Regions from separate parts of the Pseudomonas fluorescens group sp. PF-69 genome, predicted to be linked through region 2. Evidence: riboswitches for the same ligand, from Rfam matches in the RefSeq annotation. Region 2 holds a riboswitch; each other region holds the start of a gene.

Region 1 (4,482 bases), 960 kb from region 2:
TTTAGAAAGCACGAACCGCCAAATCAGCACTGACGTACAGCTAGGTGTTCTGATCGATGAGGTCTGGTGGCCGTTAGAACCGACCATTCAAGGTAAGTCGACACAATAGCCAACCTCTGCGAGCAGTTGCTGGAAAGCAATGGCATGTCCAGCGGCAAAGCCAGCGAGCTTACTGCTTGCCTTGACAGATCATTGTATTCGTCAGCTTCGGCTGTAAGTGGTCTAGGAGGTGGATCCTTTAGTTTTTTACTTGATGCTATTTTTCCCCTTGTGAATCGCATCTGATGCCAGATAAGCTCGCTTTGAATCTGAACCTTCGGATTCAATAACGGGCAGTTTTAAGCCACATGCATGCATCACGCTTAGCGTTGATGACGGCCGATCTGCTTCTCCAACAGGGGCAGCACGGTACGAATAAGCATTAGGTGCTCTCGGATAAAAAAGACCGTCTCGAGGCTCCTGAAAAATACCTAGGTGAGTTGCATTTCGATGCTATTCGCCCCAAAAAGCGAGATGTGCAGTTATGGACTGGTTGCATTCACGCTAGCTTAGAGCTCGTAGGGCTCGATGCAGGTTTGCGTTTAGCGAACTGCAGAGCACATATCGATTTTGCCATGGCTCCTACAACGCCAGGCGAACTGAGCGGATCTCATTTAACCCGCCAGAAAAATGCCCTGCTCTTCTTACTGAAGACTGGAGGCAATAGCTGCAACTCTAGCTTCGGCTAGGCCGGTTGCAGCAATATCAGCGTTCACTTGACTCAACTGTTCGATATATTGAGTCCAGTAGGACCTACAAAACCGCCCTTTATGAGGTGCGAGATCAGAAGCTCAGTGCACGCAAGGATTATCGTGACTGATGCGAGTTCCCAACGACGACCACTGAGCTCGAGTGGTGTTTGTGACGGAGCGCTAATCACAGCTCGACGCTAAAGGTCTCTACGACTGAAGCGCGGCCGTACTGGCCCACAGCGGTACGCATAAAATCGGCTGAAACGCCCACATACTAACGCTCATCCAATGGGATATTTCCAATGGGAAAACGTCGTGGGTTACATAAGTTACTGAAAAAAATCGTGGACGTATTGGCCTCTGAACTCGCTCGCGAATGTCTTCGCAGACTGATTCGCTGGGTTGTAGGAATGATAAACAGTCCGGGCGATTGATAATCCAAAAGCGGCCTACGAACGTAGGCCGCTCCTGCCGATCAATACTGCCAAGCCGGCCCCCAAAAATTTCCCAATGTAAATAATTCACTCATGGGGGACAGCTGGCAAGATGTACACAGACCAATACCAAATGGCCTTGGCCAAGCTACTGCGGAAGTGATGCATCCGGTAATGGGCGCTGCCAAAGTACCTCTGATTGTCCAACCATCTCAGAGCCATAGGTGCACTCCATGGCTCGGCAGCTAGGTAATTGCAGAGACTTGCCCACCCATTTGCATTCGACCTGACCAATCATTTCCAACGGATTTGACCATCAAACTGTGTGGCCGTGACCGGCAGAAAACGACCTAGGCTGTGAAAACGCCTGCGATTAGGCAGAGCGCTCAACGCCGCTTGCAAGGCTCGACGCTCCAGCAACCTAACGGTGTCCCAATGCAGGCCGAACATCTGGGCCACGTGCAGGGGGTTGGAAGGCGTTCGCAGGCCTGAATGACCGCATCGGCCAAGCGGCGCGTCATGCGGGCATAGCGATCCAGCCAACTGACGGCCTCCATGCGTTTGCCGCAGTCACGACAACCAACCCACCTGAGCAAAACGCTGAGGCGCCCGACACGGCCAAGGATGGGCAAATCACGAACGACTCGCTTGCAATACTCATGCGTAGTTGAACAGGGTTTTAGGCAGCCGCAGGAAGGGAATCGGGTGGCGTGAGGGATCAGATCGATTTGTAGTGCGTCGCCATCAGGCTTGATCGTGACGACAGAAAAGCCCTCCCAAAAAGGAAGGAAAGTATTAATATCGCGCATAAGAACGCCGGTTTGTTAGATGTGTTTGTTCGCACCAACATCATCAAACAAATCGGCGTTCTTGTTTCTGTGTTTCCCGGGATTCCGTGAAGAATCAAAAGAAAGGGCGGAAAGTCTAACGAGGCCAGTCATCTTCAATAAGCTGCGACATTCTGGCGCAGTCTGTGCGTTTGACCTGCTGCACAGTGTCTCCTGGTGCTCCTGTGGCAGGCTGTCGCATATAGCGTTGTGGAGCCCAGGCATAAAAAGGCTTTTCGCCTCGTGCGTAGATCGAGCAAAACCCTTAACCTGTTGGCGCTTCGTGGTTTCACCATCCGGTGAAGCAATAGGGAAGCAGGTACGCCCCCCCGGCTATTCCTGCGCTGCCCCCGCAACTGTGAACGGTTAGCTCTCTCGCTTATGCCACTGGTCGATTACGGCCGGGAAGGCGCGGGAGGGTGTCGAGCCGTGAGCCAGGAGACCTGCCACGAGTGCTGCCGAATATACCGGTAGCTTCCAGACCCGCATCCCTCGGAGGGAGAACTGATGCATATCGAACCCGGCGTGCTCAATGCCGCCAAAGTGCTGTACGCCAATGCTGCTGCAATCGCTACGCTGGCGGCGTTTTCGCCGAAGCTGTTACGCCCCGATAATTTGATCAAGACGGTACTCGCCGCAGCATTCTTCTCGGTGTTCATGGAAGTATTCCATTTGCCCGTCGGCGCTTCTGAATTGCATTTCGTTGGTGCTTCCGCCGTCTACATCATCTTCGGCTTTATCCCCACACTGTTTGGTTTTGCCATTGGCCTGCTGTTACAAGGGTTGCTGTTCGAGCCACAGGATTTGGTGCACTTAGGGGTAAACTCGTTGTCCTTGATGTTGCCGCTGATTGCCGCCCATGGCTTGCTCGGTCGGCGCTTCTTCGACGTTGCCGGACGCAGTATTCGTTGGGCGGAAGTGGTCAAGTTTGATGCGCTCTATTACACCGGTGTGGTCGCGATGGTGGGCTTCTGGTTGTCCATGGGCGAAGAGCCAACGCCTTTGAGCAACTGGGCGTTGTTCGCCGTTTCTTACCTGCCGTTGGTGTTGTGCGAGCCACTGTTCACCTGCTTGGTGGCGCGGACACTCAAACGCTATTCCGACAACGCCTTTGTCGAGCGTTTCACCTGTGTGAAATCACTCAAAGTCGCGTAATTGACTCGTGTCCCCATCGTTCAGGAACCTCTGGGCGGTGGGGTTGATCAACATCTCTCGATCTTCAACCCCGCGTGCTTCGGTGTTAATGTCGCTGCCATGAAATTGTCCCTCTCAAACCGCTCACTCGTTGCCTGGACGCTGTATTTTTGCGTCCTGTTCAACGTGTTCGCCTGCGGTTTGGGGCATGGGCAGATGACCGGGCTTGAACTCAATGGCATTGGTGGTCAGTTTTGCTCTGCTCTGGGCAGCAAGAACCCGACCCAGAACACGGATTTCACTGACCCGTCAGCCAGGGGGTGGGCCGGTAGTTTTTCCTGCCCTATCTGTTCTGCGGTGACGTTGGGCATCGCCTTTCTGTTTTGCTTGACTTGGCTGCTACGGGTCGGACAAAAACCGCGCCCTAGCCGCGAACTGCGCTGCAAGGCACCTCCCCGCTATTCCTGGCCCTCGGCCAACCCTCGCGCTTCCCCTTAGGTTTGACGCTTGCAAGTAGCCAGTTTGATTCGCCGGCTACCGCTTGTTTTTTCGTCGTCTGTTTTACACCAGGTTGTCGCTGATGCGACCACCGGTGGACGCCGTTTAATCGTCACGGGAAGGAAGGCAGTATGTCTCGCGTTATTGATCATTCAGGTTGCAGGTTCAGCCCTCTCGAAGGGCTGATCTTTAGTTTTTCGGCATCCTATAAACTGCAAGCGGCGATGGCATGGAGGCCGGCATGCGTTCTTTAGCCATCCCTTCAGGGGCTTCGCGACTGGTCAGTAAAACGTCACGTGTGAGCAGTCGTGGCGACTTCCTGTTGCCGTTTCCTGACTACCCCAGTAATGCACGCTGTTTTGTTCACCTGGATGCCCGATTGCTGCCTTACTGGCATACGTTGTTCGACGTGTGTCCGGGGTTACTCAAGCTAGATCCACCGGATGGTCTGAATATATTTCGCAGTTTCATGACCTGGGCATACCGCAATTATCCGCCGCTGAATTGGACTTACTACCTCAGTGTTTGCCGTTGGTTACTCACGTCGACCTACCAGGCGCAAATCCACGAGGAGCACATCGATTCCTTCATGACGGCAGCAGCGGCCCGCTGGATAAATACTGACGATAGCCAGGCACGAGGGCTAGTACTGGCGTGGCAAGGTTCTTCAGTGAGGGTGTTTGACTGGAAAGTAGCACCTCGTTCTATCGCTGGCGTTGACCCTGAACAGGAGGAGTTTCCACCGACGCCTTGGGACTTTGCCTGGTGTCCTTTGACAGGGAAAGGCGGCGCCGGATTTCGACGATGGTTACCTATCCCCGAATAACTCAGGCCCCTCCAGTCAAGCAATGTCCAGAA
Region 2 (4,482 bases):
GCTCGATACGCTCGGCAAACCGGCCGAACGCCACCAGCGGATGCCAGCGTTTGGGTTCACCCAGCAGCGCATCCAGCGCCACGGCGGCGACACTCAACAACGCCACACTCATTGGCGCACTCCCCAATAATTTTCATACAACAATTCACTTAGCGGACGCGCCTGCGCCCAGCCTTCAAGGACCAACATCGGTGCCGGGTAGAATTCCTTGACCGGTCCCAGGCACAAAATGGCCAATGGTTTGGCACCGGGCGGCAAGCCGAGCAAATCGGCCAGGGCTTGCGGTTCGAACAGCGAGACCCAGCCCATGCCCAAGCCTTCGGCCCGGGACGCCAGCCACAGGTTCTGGATCGCGCAGGACAACGAGGCCATGTCCATTTCCGGCAAGGTGCGACGACCGAAAATATGCCGCTCGCGATCGTCCATCAGCGCCGCCACCAACACCTCGGCGCAATCATTGATGCCTTCGACCTTGAGCTGCATGAATTCGTCGGTGCGTTCGCCGAGGGCTTCGGCGGTGCGAATGCGCTCTTGCTCCACCAGTTCCCGGATCTGGCCGCGCAGGGTTTGGTCGCTGATGCGGATGAACCGCCAGGGCTGCATCAAGCCGACACTTGGCGCCTGGTGCGCGGCTTCGAGCAACCGCCGCAGCAATTCAGGCTCAACCGTGCCACCACTGAAGTGACGCATGTCGCGACGTTCGCCGATGGCCCGGTAGACCGCCGCGCGTTCGGCTTCGGTGAATGCGTTGTCGGTCATGGCCTCTTCGCTGGCAAGCCAGCGCCTACAGGGTTCAGGTGATCAACTGCAGGAGCCGGCTTGCCGGCGAAGGCGTCCTCAAGATCGGGTGCAAACAATGCGGCTACAGCGGTCGGATTGGACGGAAAATAGAAATGCACATAAGAAGCTGTCATCCGCCCCTCACGATAAACCGCCTCCGCCCCGCGACCGCCATTGGGGCTCAAGCCACGGGCAATCGGCACGAGCCCGGTGGTGGTCAGCGAATGATGATAGGTATGCCCACGCAGGGAACCTTCCGGCAATTCGACAGCCTGCAGCGCCAGCGCTGCCAGACGCTTTTGCATCACCGCATCCCCGGCCAGCAGGCCGACCAATTCTGCACGCGTACCTTCGACATCGGTGAGCGAATCGAGCAAATACAACATGCCGCCACATTCGGCGAGCAAGGGTTTGCCCGCCTCGTGGTGCGCGCGGATCGCGTTCAGCATCGAGGTGTTTTGCGACAACGCCACATGATGCAATTCCGGGTAGCCGCCCGGCAGATAGAGGCTGTCTGCCTCGGGTAGACGACTGTCACGCATCGGTGAAAAGAACGACAACTCGGCGCCCATGGCCCGCAGCAAATCCAGGCTGGCGCCATAGGTAAAGGCAAAGGCTTCATCACGGGCCACGGCAATGCGCACACCCGCCAGTAGTGGTTCGGCAGCGATCACATCCGGGGCAGCGAATTCCACGGCCGGCGGAAGCGCCACCTCGCAACTGCTGGCCAGGGCTTCGGCCGCCGCATCGAGGCGCAGATCGAGATCGTTCAACTCACTGGCCTGCACCAGGCCAAGGTGACGACTCGGCAATTCGATAGCGGTTTCGCGGGACAACGCGCCATACCAACGCAGGCCTTCGGTCAGGCTGCCTTCAAGCAACTGCGCGTGACGCAGGGTGCCCACGCGGTTGGCCAGGACACCGGCAAACGGCAAGTCGGGTTGATAGCGCGCCAGCCCCAGGGCCAGGGCACCAAAGGTCTGCGCCATGGCGGTGCCGTCGATCACACCCAGCACCGGCACACCGAAGTGCCGCGCCAGGTCGGCACTGGACGGCGTGCCATCGAACAGCCCCATGACACCTTCGATGAGGATAAGGTCCGCTTCGCCTGCGGCCTCCCACAACAGACGCCGACTCTCCTGCTCGCCGACCATCCACATGTCCAGTTGATACACCGGCGCACCGCTGGCGCGCTCCAGAATCATCGGATCGAGAAAGTCCGGGCCACATTTGAACACACGAACCTTGCGTCCCTGATTGCGATGCAAACGGGCCAGCGCGGCGGTGACGGTGGTCTTGCCCTGACCGGAGGCCGGCGCGGCAATCAGTACCGCCGGGCATTGACGAGGGCTATTCATACCGCGCGACTCACAACTCGACGCCTTTCTGCGCCTTGATACCGGCCTGGAAGGCGTGCTTGATCATGCCCATTTCAGTGACGGTGTCGGCCAACTCGATCATCTCAGGCTTGGCGCCACGACCGGTGACCACCACGTGCTGCATTGGCGGGCGAGCCTGCAAGTCACTGAGCACCCGATCCAGATCGAGGTAACCGTGCTTGAGGGCGATGTTCAACTCATCCAGCACCACCAGACCGATGGACGGATCTCTAAGCAGTTCACGGGACACGTCCCACGCGGCTTCGGCGGCGGCGATGTCGCGCTGGCGATCCTGGGTTTCCCAGGTAAAACCTTCGCCCATCACATGAAAACGAACCTGTTCCGGGAAGCGCCGGAAGAACAGCTCTTCACCCGTGCTGTTGCGCCCCTTGATGAACTGCACCACACCGCACTGCATGCCGTGGCCCATCGAGCGGGCCAGCATGCCGAACGCCGAGCTGCTCTTGCCCTTGCCGTTGCCGGTCAGCACCAGCAGCAGGCCGCATTCGTTCGGGGAGTTGGCGATGCGTTCATCGATTACGGCTTTTTTGCGCAACATGCGCGCCAGATGACGTTCGTCACGATCAGGGGTATCAGTCATGGGAGAGCTCTCCGTTGAGGCAGGATAACGGCGGGCAGGCACAAGAACAGACGGCAAGAAGCCTGGCATCGCCCACCGTGATGCCGCTGAATGGATCAGGCCGGTCTCCGGGCTCATGAGCGGCGTTGGCCTGGCTGCGCGCCTTCCCGCATCAATGACGACGCAGTGGCTCAAGGCGCAGCTTTCACTCATTTACCGTTGCGGGGGCAGCGCCGGGATCGAAGGCCTTCACGCATTGAAGGACCTGCTCACCGGCTTCCCTGTTTCACTCTGTCGACCCAAGTCACAGAGCACCTGAAACAAGCCGCGAAGGTTAGAGGGTTGGGGGTGGAGCGTCAATTGAAGACGGGGGACGCGAGCGAATAACTGCCGTTGATCAATAAACTGACGCCAATCTTGTGCCACACTTCAAGCAATGATATCAAAGAGCCACAACCCCACATCACAATAACAAGGGTGAGCCCCATGCAAGGCATGACCATCAGCAATCCGCAACTGGAATTCCTGCGCCCGGTGCTGGAGCGCTGGTTTGACTGTATCGACCGCTACAACGCCGTACGCGGCGATAACGAAACGCCTTACTGGCTCGACGAAAAAGCCAATCTCGGCCTGCTTTCCGCCGCTGCCTGGATGGCCGAAATGGTCACCCTGCAACAATCGCCCACCCGCAAGCAAATCGATGAAGGCGAACGCAACGGTCGTGCCGACCTGTTTATCGCCACACCCGAAGCACGCGCCTGGATTCAAGCCACACAACGCTGGCCACGGGTGAACAGCCTGAACCTGACCCAGGCCCTGCTCGATATCACCAGCGAGGCCAAACGCATCAGTTACGCCAGCGACCTGAGACTCGGCTGCCTGTTTGTGGCACCGCAGAAAACCCAGCATGGTGCCACCCCGGAAGAATTGCAGGACATGGTCGACGACCTGCAAAAGGAGCACTCCTGCGCCGTCGCCTGGTATTTCCCCTACGCCTACCGCAAGTTGCACAACGAAGGGGGTCACTATCATCCCGGCATTGCCGTGCTGTTCAAGGAAGCTCGCGGCTAACGGTTGAACCATCGCGCAACGTAACTTCTCTACTGACCAGGTCACTGCATTCATAGGGAAGATCAGTAAGCGCAAGCCCCAACTCGTACTCGCTATCGCGCTCGCCGGAGGACTCGCCGCTTGCGGTGACACCTCCAGCCTGCAAGTCTCCGACGGCACCGGCCCGTCACCCAAACTGCCAGAACCCGACAAGACGCTGATTCCGACGGTCAACATTACCCCGGCGATCGGCTGGCCGGAGGGCGCCAAACCCGTCGCCGCTGCCGGCACCCAAGTGGCCGCGTTCGCCGAGAACCTCGACCATCCGCGCTGGCTCTACGTGCTGCCCAATGGCGACGTGCTGGTGGCCGAAACCAATGCACCGCTCAAACCCGATGACGGGACAGGCATACGCGGCTGGGTCATGAAGAAAGTCATGGGGCGCGCCGGTGCGGGCGTGCCGAGCCCCAATCGCATCACCCTGCTGCGCGACCAGGACCACGACGGCATCGCGGAAACCCGCACGGTGTTTCTGGAAAACCTGAACTCGCCCTTCGGCATGGCGCTGGTCGGCAATGACCTGTACATCGCCGACACCGATCGATTGCTGCGCTTTCACTATGAAAACGGCGATACAGCGATCAAGTCGCAACCGATCAAAGTACTCGACCTGCCCGGCGGCACACTGAATCA
Region 3 (4,482 bases), 1.3 Mb from region 2:
TGAAGACGGCATCGCCGTTCTCCAGTTCGGCGGTGGTTGCCAGGGCTGCGGCCAGGCAGACGTGACCCTGAAGGAAGGCATCGAGCGCACCTTGCTCGAGCGCATCCCCGAGCTCAAGGGTGTTCGTGATGTGACTGACCACACGCAGAAAGAAAACGCCTACTACTAAGGCGTTCGCTGCGAAATTAAAAAACGGCGCCCGTGAGCGCCGTTTTTTATGGGTGTTCGATAACCTGTGGCGATCCGACAAGCCCCCTCGGCACAGGATTCAGCAGGGTTCAAGGTCGATAGAGATGCGCATGCCCTGCGCGATACAGCGACGACTCGCTGAAATGGTCACTGCCCAGCACCCGTCCCACCAGAATCAATGCCGTGCGCCGAAAACCCTTGGCCTGAACCTTCCCGGCAATGTCTTCCAGCGTCCCCACCACCCAGTCCTGATCCGGCCAGGTCGCCCGGTGAATCACCGCGATCGGGCAATCCGCGCCGTAATGCGGCAGCAATTCGGCCAGGATTTTTTCCAGATGATTGACCCCCAGATGAATCGCCATGGTCGCTCCATGCTGCGCCAGGCTGCCCAATTCCTCGCCGGCCGGCATCACGGTTTTGTCGGCGTATCGGGTCAGGATCACGCTCTGTGAGACATCGGGCAGGGTCAGTTCCGCACCCAAAAGCGCTGCGCAGGCGGCCGTAGCGGTGACCCCGGGAATGATTTCAAAGGCAATGCCGAGTTCGCGCAGGTAGCGAATCTGCTCGCCGATGGCGCCATACAGGCTCGGGTCGCCGGAATGCACGCGAGCCACGTCCTGGCCCTTGGCGTCGGCGATCTTGATCAGGTCGATAATCTGTTCCAGATGCAGTTCGGCGCTGTTGACCACCTGCTCGGCACAATGCCCTTGCAGTACTGCGGCGGGCACCAGCGAACCGGCATAGATGATCACCGGGCAGCTGCGAATCAGCCGCTGGCCTTTGACGGTGATCAGCTCGGGGTCGCCAGGACCTGCGCCTATGAAGTAGACGGTCATCGTCGATTCCTGTGGGAAAAAAGGGCTGGGCAAGGCACCAGATGAAGATTGCTCATGATCGAAAGCGCGGATTATCGAGGATTTTACGTCGAGCAGGCCAATGCGAAGGTGGCCTGGGCATATTTTTGCCGCTTGATCAGCAGCTTGGCCGGCGAATGGGTCAACTGTTCGGCCAGGGCCAGGGCGGCACTTTCCGCTATGCCGTAGCAGCCGGTTCGTTCGAAGGCGATCTGCGAATGATGGCTGAGTTGTGGCTCATAGCCGGCCAACTGTTCGCTGCTGAAGTACGTCAGTGGCAGCGCGAGTTGCTCGGCCAGTTCGACAAGGGCCGGTTCATCTCGCTTCAAATCGATACTGGCCAGGGCCTTGATCTGATGCAGTTCGATCTGGTGCGCTTGCAACGCCTGATCGAGCAACGCCCGTAACGTGCTGACGGGGCAGCCCCGTTGGCAGCCCAGGCCGACCACGAGGGTCGGCGCTGTGCCGGTATCGGTCATGCGTGGTATTGGCCATCGCGTTTGCGGCGGAACAGCCAGGCGCTGATCAGGCCCAGGGCCAGCCAGAACGCGACATTGGTCAGCTGCGAAGCGATTTTGAATTGGGTTTCCAGTGCTTGCGGTGCCAGCATCGAGTGCACGTCCGGCTGCGGCGCGCCAATCACATGAGGGACGGCAATGATGGCTGCACCGAGGACTTTCATCAGCCAGTGACGGCTGAACGCGATCAGCGCGATGCCGACTGCGGTTGAAGCGGCGGTGCCAATCCACCAGGTCTGCCGTTGCGCCAGGTCGGCAGCGGCGGTGCCTGGCAGTTCCGGCGGCAGGCCAAGGGTCGGCGCGAGCACGAAGGTCGCGTAACCGGCCAGGCCCCAGAGCAATCCCTGAGAAGTTTTGGTCGGCGCGCGCAAGGTGTACAGGCCGGCGAGCATCAGGGCGAAACCGACAGCCACCACCAGATTGCCGCCGGTGGTCGACAACACGCGCTGCCAGCCGTTTTCCGGCTCCCAGGCTTCGGCATCGTGGGTGTGGGCGGCGACGCCAGGGGCGTGTTCGTGGACTTCAACAGCAGCGGGTTCGGATTTTTCGTAGGTTTCGGCCTGCAAAATCAGCGGAGCGACCCAGAAGCTTTGCAGCAGGGTCAGCAGCAGGGCGGCCAGCAGCCCCGTGAACCCCGCGGTTTGCGCGATACGCTTGATCATGTCGACAGGTCTCAATGGCACGGGAAGGCAGCGCTGTGACGGGTATCGTGAGCAGCGTTGTGAACGGCTTCGATGTGCGAGAAACCGGCGAAATACACCAGGCACGCGCCGAGGATCGACGCACACACGGCGGCGGTCAGGCGTTGAGTCAGGGTTGTGGTGCTGCTGGTGGTGGTGCTGTGGCCGGTACTGCTGATGATCGACATGGCGCATCCCTCAGTTCTGTCAGCGGGGAATGGGAGCGCATGCAAATCCCTGCGCGAGCGAGCGCGCAGAGGTTCGAACAGCGCCCGCCCACCGCGGGTTTGTCATTCAGTGATAGTTAGGTTCACTTTGTGTTGCGGGCCGGTCTCCGGGCTCACGAGGGGTGCGGGCTATCGCCTGAACCTGCAAGCATCACCTTCCCATGCCGCACTGGCACAGTGGATCTGACGCTTCGCTCGCTTACCGTTGCGGGGGCAGCACCGGACTGACATGGCTTTAGAGTAAAGCACATGATTCACCGGTTTCCCGTTTCACCCTGTGAAGGGCACCCGTAACAAGGCGTGTAGGAGAGCATGGGCAGAGGTGGGGCGTCAATTGGCAAGTGTTCTCAACTCGGGACCGCATTGCTTCAATCGCGAACAGGCTCGCTCTCGCATTTGACCGCATTTTTCTCGGAAAACCCGCTCCCGGTGGGAGCGAGCCTGCTCGCGATGACGGCGTTGCAGGCGCTGTAGAACTCAGCATGAACATTGACCCGCCCCAATACGATGCGTAGCCTTGCGCTTTCGAGGTTCTTCGGCGTTTGCCGAAGCTAAGAAGGGAACGCGGTCGATGCCGCGGCTGCCCCCGCAACTGTGAACGGTGATGTTCGCTGCCACGCCACTGCATGCTCAGGTCCTGAGCCCGCGGGAAGGCGCAGCCAACGCCAGTCAAGCGACTGGCACGCCGTCAGCCAGGAGACCTGCCTCGAACAGATTCTCACTACAACCGGGCGGGGTGATCCGGTGGCGAACGCTTCCGGCGCGCACAGGCGTTGCCGGTTCTCGTCCCGTATGCCCGCCACCTTGCCAAAGGGCATCCGATGAAAACACTGGCCAAACTCCCCGTCACCATCGTTACCGGCTTCCTCGGCTCGGGCAAAACCACCTTGCTGCGGCACATGCTCGACAACGCCCAAGGGCGTCGCATCGCGGTGATCGTCAACGAGTTCGGCGAACTGGGCATCGACGGTGAAATCCTCAAGCAGTGCTCCATCGGCTGTACCGAAGAAGAAGCCAATGGCCGCGTCTACGAACTGGCCAACGGCTGCCTGTGCTGCACCGTTCAGGAAGAATTCTTCCCGGTGATGCGCGAACTGGTCGCCCGTCGCGGCGATCTCGACCACATCCTCATCGAGACCTCGGGCCTGGCGCTGCCAAAGCCGCTGGTCCAGGCGTTCCAGTGGCCGGAAATCCGCAGTGCCTGCACCGTTGACGCGGTGATCACCGTGGTCGATAGCCCGGCCGTGGCCGCCGGCACCTTCGCTGCGTTCCCGGATCAGGTGGACGCCCAGCGCAAACTCGATCCGAACCTGGACCACGAATCGCCGCTGCACGAGCTGTTCGCCGATCAGTTGTCCAGTGCCGACCTGGTGATCCTCAACAAGGCTGACCTGATCAGCCCGGAAGACCTGGCCCGCGTACGCCTGGAAGTCGCAGAAGAGCTGCCGCCTGCGGTGAAAGTCATCGAAGCCAGCAGCGGTCGCCTGCCACTGGACGTGCTGATCGGCCTGGGTGCCGGTTCCGAAGAACACATCGACAGCCGTCACAGCCATCACGATCATCACCACGACGATGACGATCATGACGACCACGATCACGACGCTTTTGACTCTATCTCCATCGAGCTGCCGGCCTCTGACGAGAGCCTGCTGATGGACGCGCTGACGCAACTGGTAGTGGAGCACAGCATCCTGCGGGTCAAGGGCTTTGCGGCGATTCCGAACAAACCGATGCGCCTGCTGATCCAGGGCGTGGGCACTCGTTTCGACAAGCACTTCGACCGCCAGTGGGGTGGCGAAGAAGAACGCACCACGCGTCTGGTGTTGATCGGCCAGGCGCTGGACGCCGCGCTGCTCGAAACCCAATTGCGCGCCGCGCTCAGCGTATAAGCCATGCACCTGCTCAGGACCCAGCCCGGCGGTTTCGTGTCGGACGACAACATTGCCGACCTTGGACAAACCCCCGCCGAGCTGGTGATCCTGTGCAGCGGCGACTCCAGCCTGGCGCTGCTCGC

What was found. A riboswitch is a leader RNA that binds a small molecule or an ion and turns the genes downstream of it on or off. The one in region 2 is predicted to bind cobalamin.
Region 1: linked by a shared signal. The riboswitch ahead of ACX3YF_RS11265 (energy-coupling factor ABC transporter permease) and the one ahead of cobO (cob(I)yrinic acid a,c-diamide adenosyltransferase) in region 2 are both predicted to bind cobalamin.
Region 3: linked by a shared signal. The riboswitch ahead of ACX3YF_RS22365 (CbtB domain-containing protein) and the one ahead of cobO (cob(I)yrinic acid a,c-diamide adenosyltransferase) in region 2 are both predicted to bind cobalamin.

What each region holds. Positions count from the first base shown of each region.
Region 1 is NZ_JBTMNC010000001.1:2,437,748-2,442,229, reverse strand. It holds partial or broken gene ACX3YF_RS11270 (helix-turn-helix domain-containing protein) at 1,541-1,974, opposite strand; cobalamin riboswitch at 2,259-2,457, shown strand; gene ACX3YF_RS11265 (energy-coupling factor ABC transporter permease) at 2,500-3,147, shown strand; gene ACX3YF_RS11260 (DUF2946 domain-containing protein) at 3,247-3,624, shown strand; gene ACX3YF_RS11255 (putative natural product biosynthesis protein) at 3,866-4,450, shown strand.
Region 2 is NZ_JBTMNC010000001.1:3,402,553-3,407,034, reverse strand. It holds gene cbiB (adenosylcobinamide-phosphate synthase CbiB) at 1-112, opposite strand, end outside; gene bluB (5,6-dimethylbenzimidazole synthase) at 109-759, opposite strand; gene ACX3YF_RS15845 (cobyrinate a,c-diamide synthase) at 756-2,138, opposite strand; gene cobO (cob(I)yrinic acid a,c-diamide adenosyltransferase) at 2,149-2,760, opposite strand; cobalamin riboswitch at 2,842-3,073, opposite strand; gene ACX3YF_RS15835 (hypothetical protein) at 3,226-3,810, shown strand; gene ACX3YF_RS15830 (PQQ-dependent sugar dehydrogenase) at 3,872-4,482, shown strand, end outside.
Region 3 is NZ_JBTMNC010000001.1:4,736,231-4,740,712, forward strand. It holds gene nfuA (Fe-S biogenesis protein NfuA) at 1-169, shown strand, start outside; gene cobM (precorrin-4 C(11)-methyltransferase) at 279-1,025, opposite strand; gene ACX3YF_RS22355 (cobalamin biosynthesis protein) at 1,109-1,522, opposite strand; gene ACX3YF_RS22360 (CbtA family protein) at 1,519-2,223, opposite strand; gene ACX3YF_RS22365 (CbtB domain-containing protein) at 2,235-2,429, opposite strand; cobalamin riboswitch at 2,550-2,775, opposite strand; cobalamin riboswitch at 2,980-3,191, shown strand; gene cobW (cobalamin biosynthesis protein CobW) at 3,290-4,357, shown strand; gene cobN (cobaltochelatase subunit CobN) at 4,361-4,482, shown strand, end outside.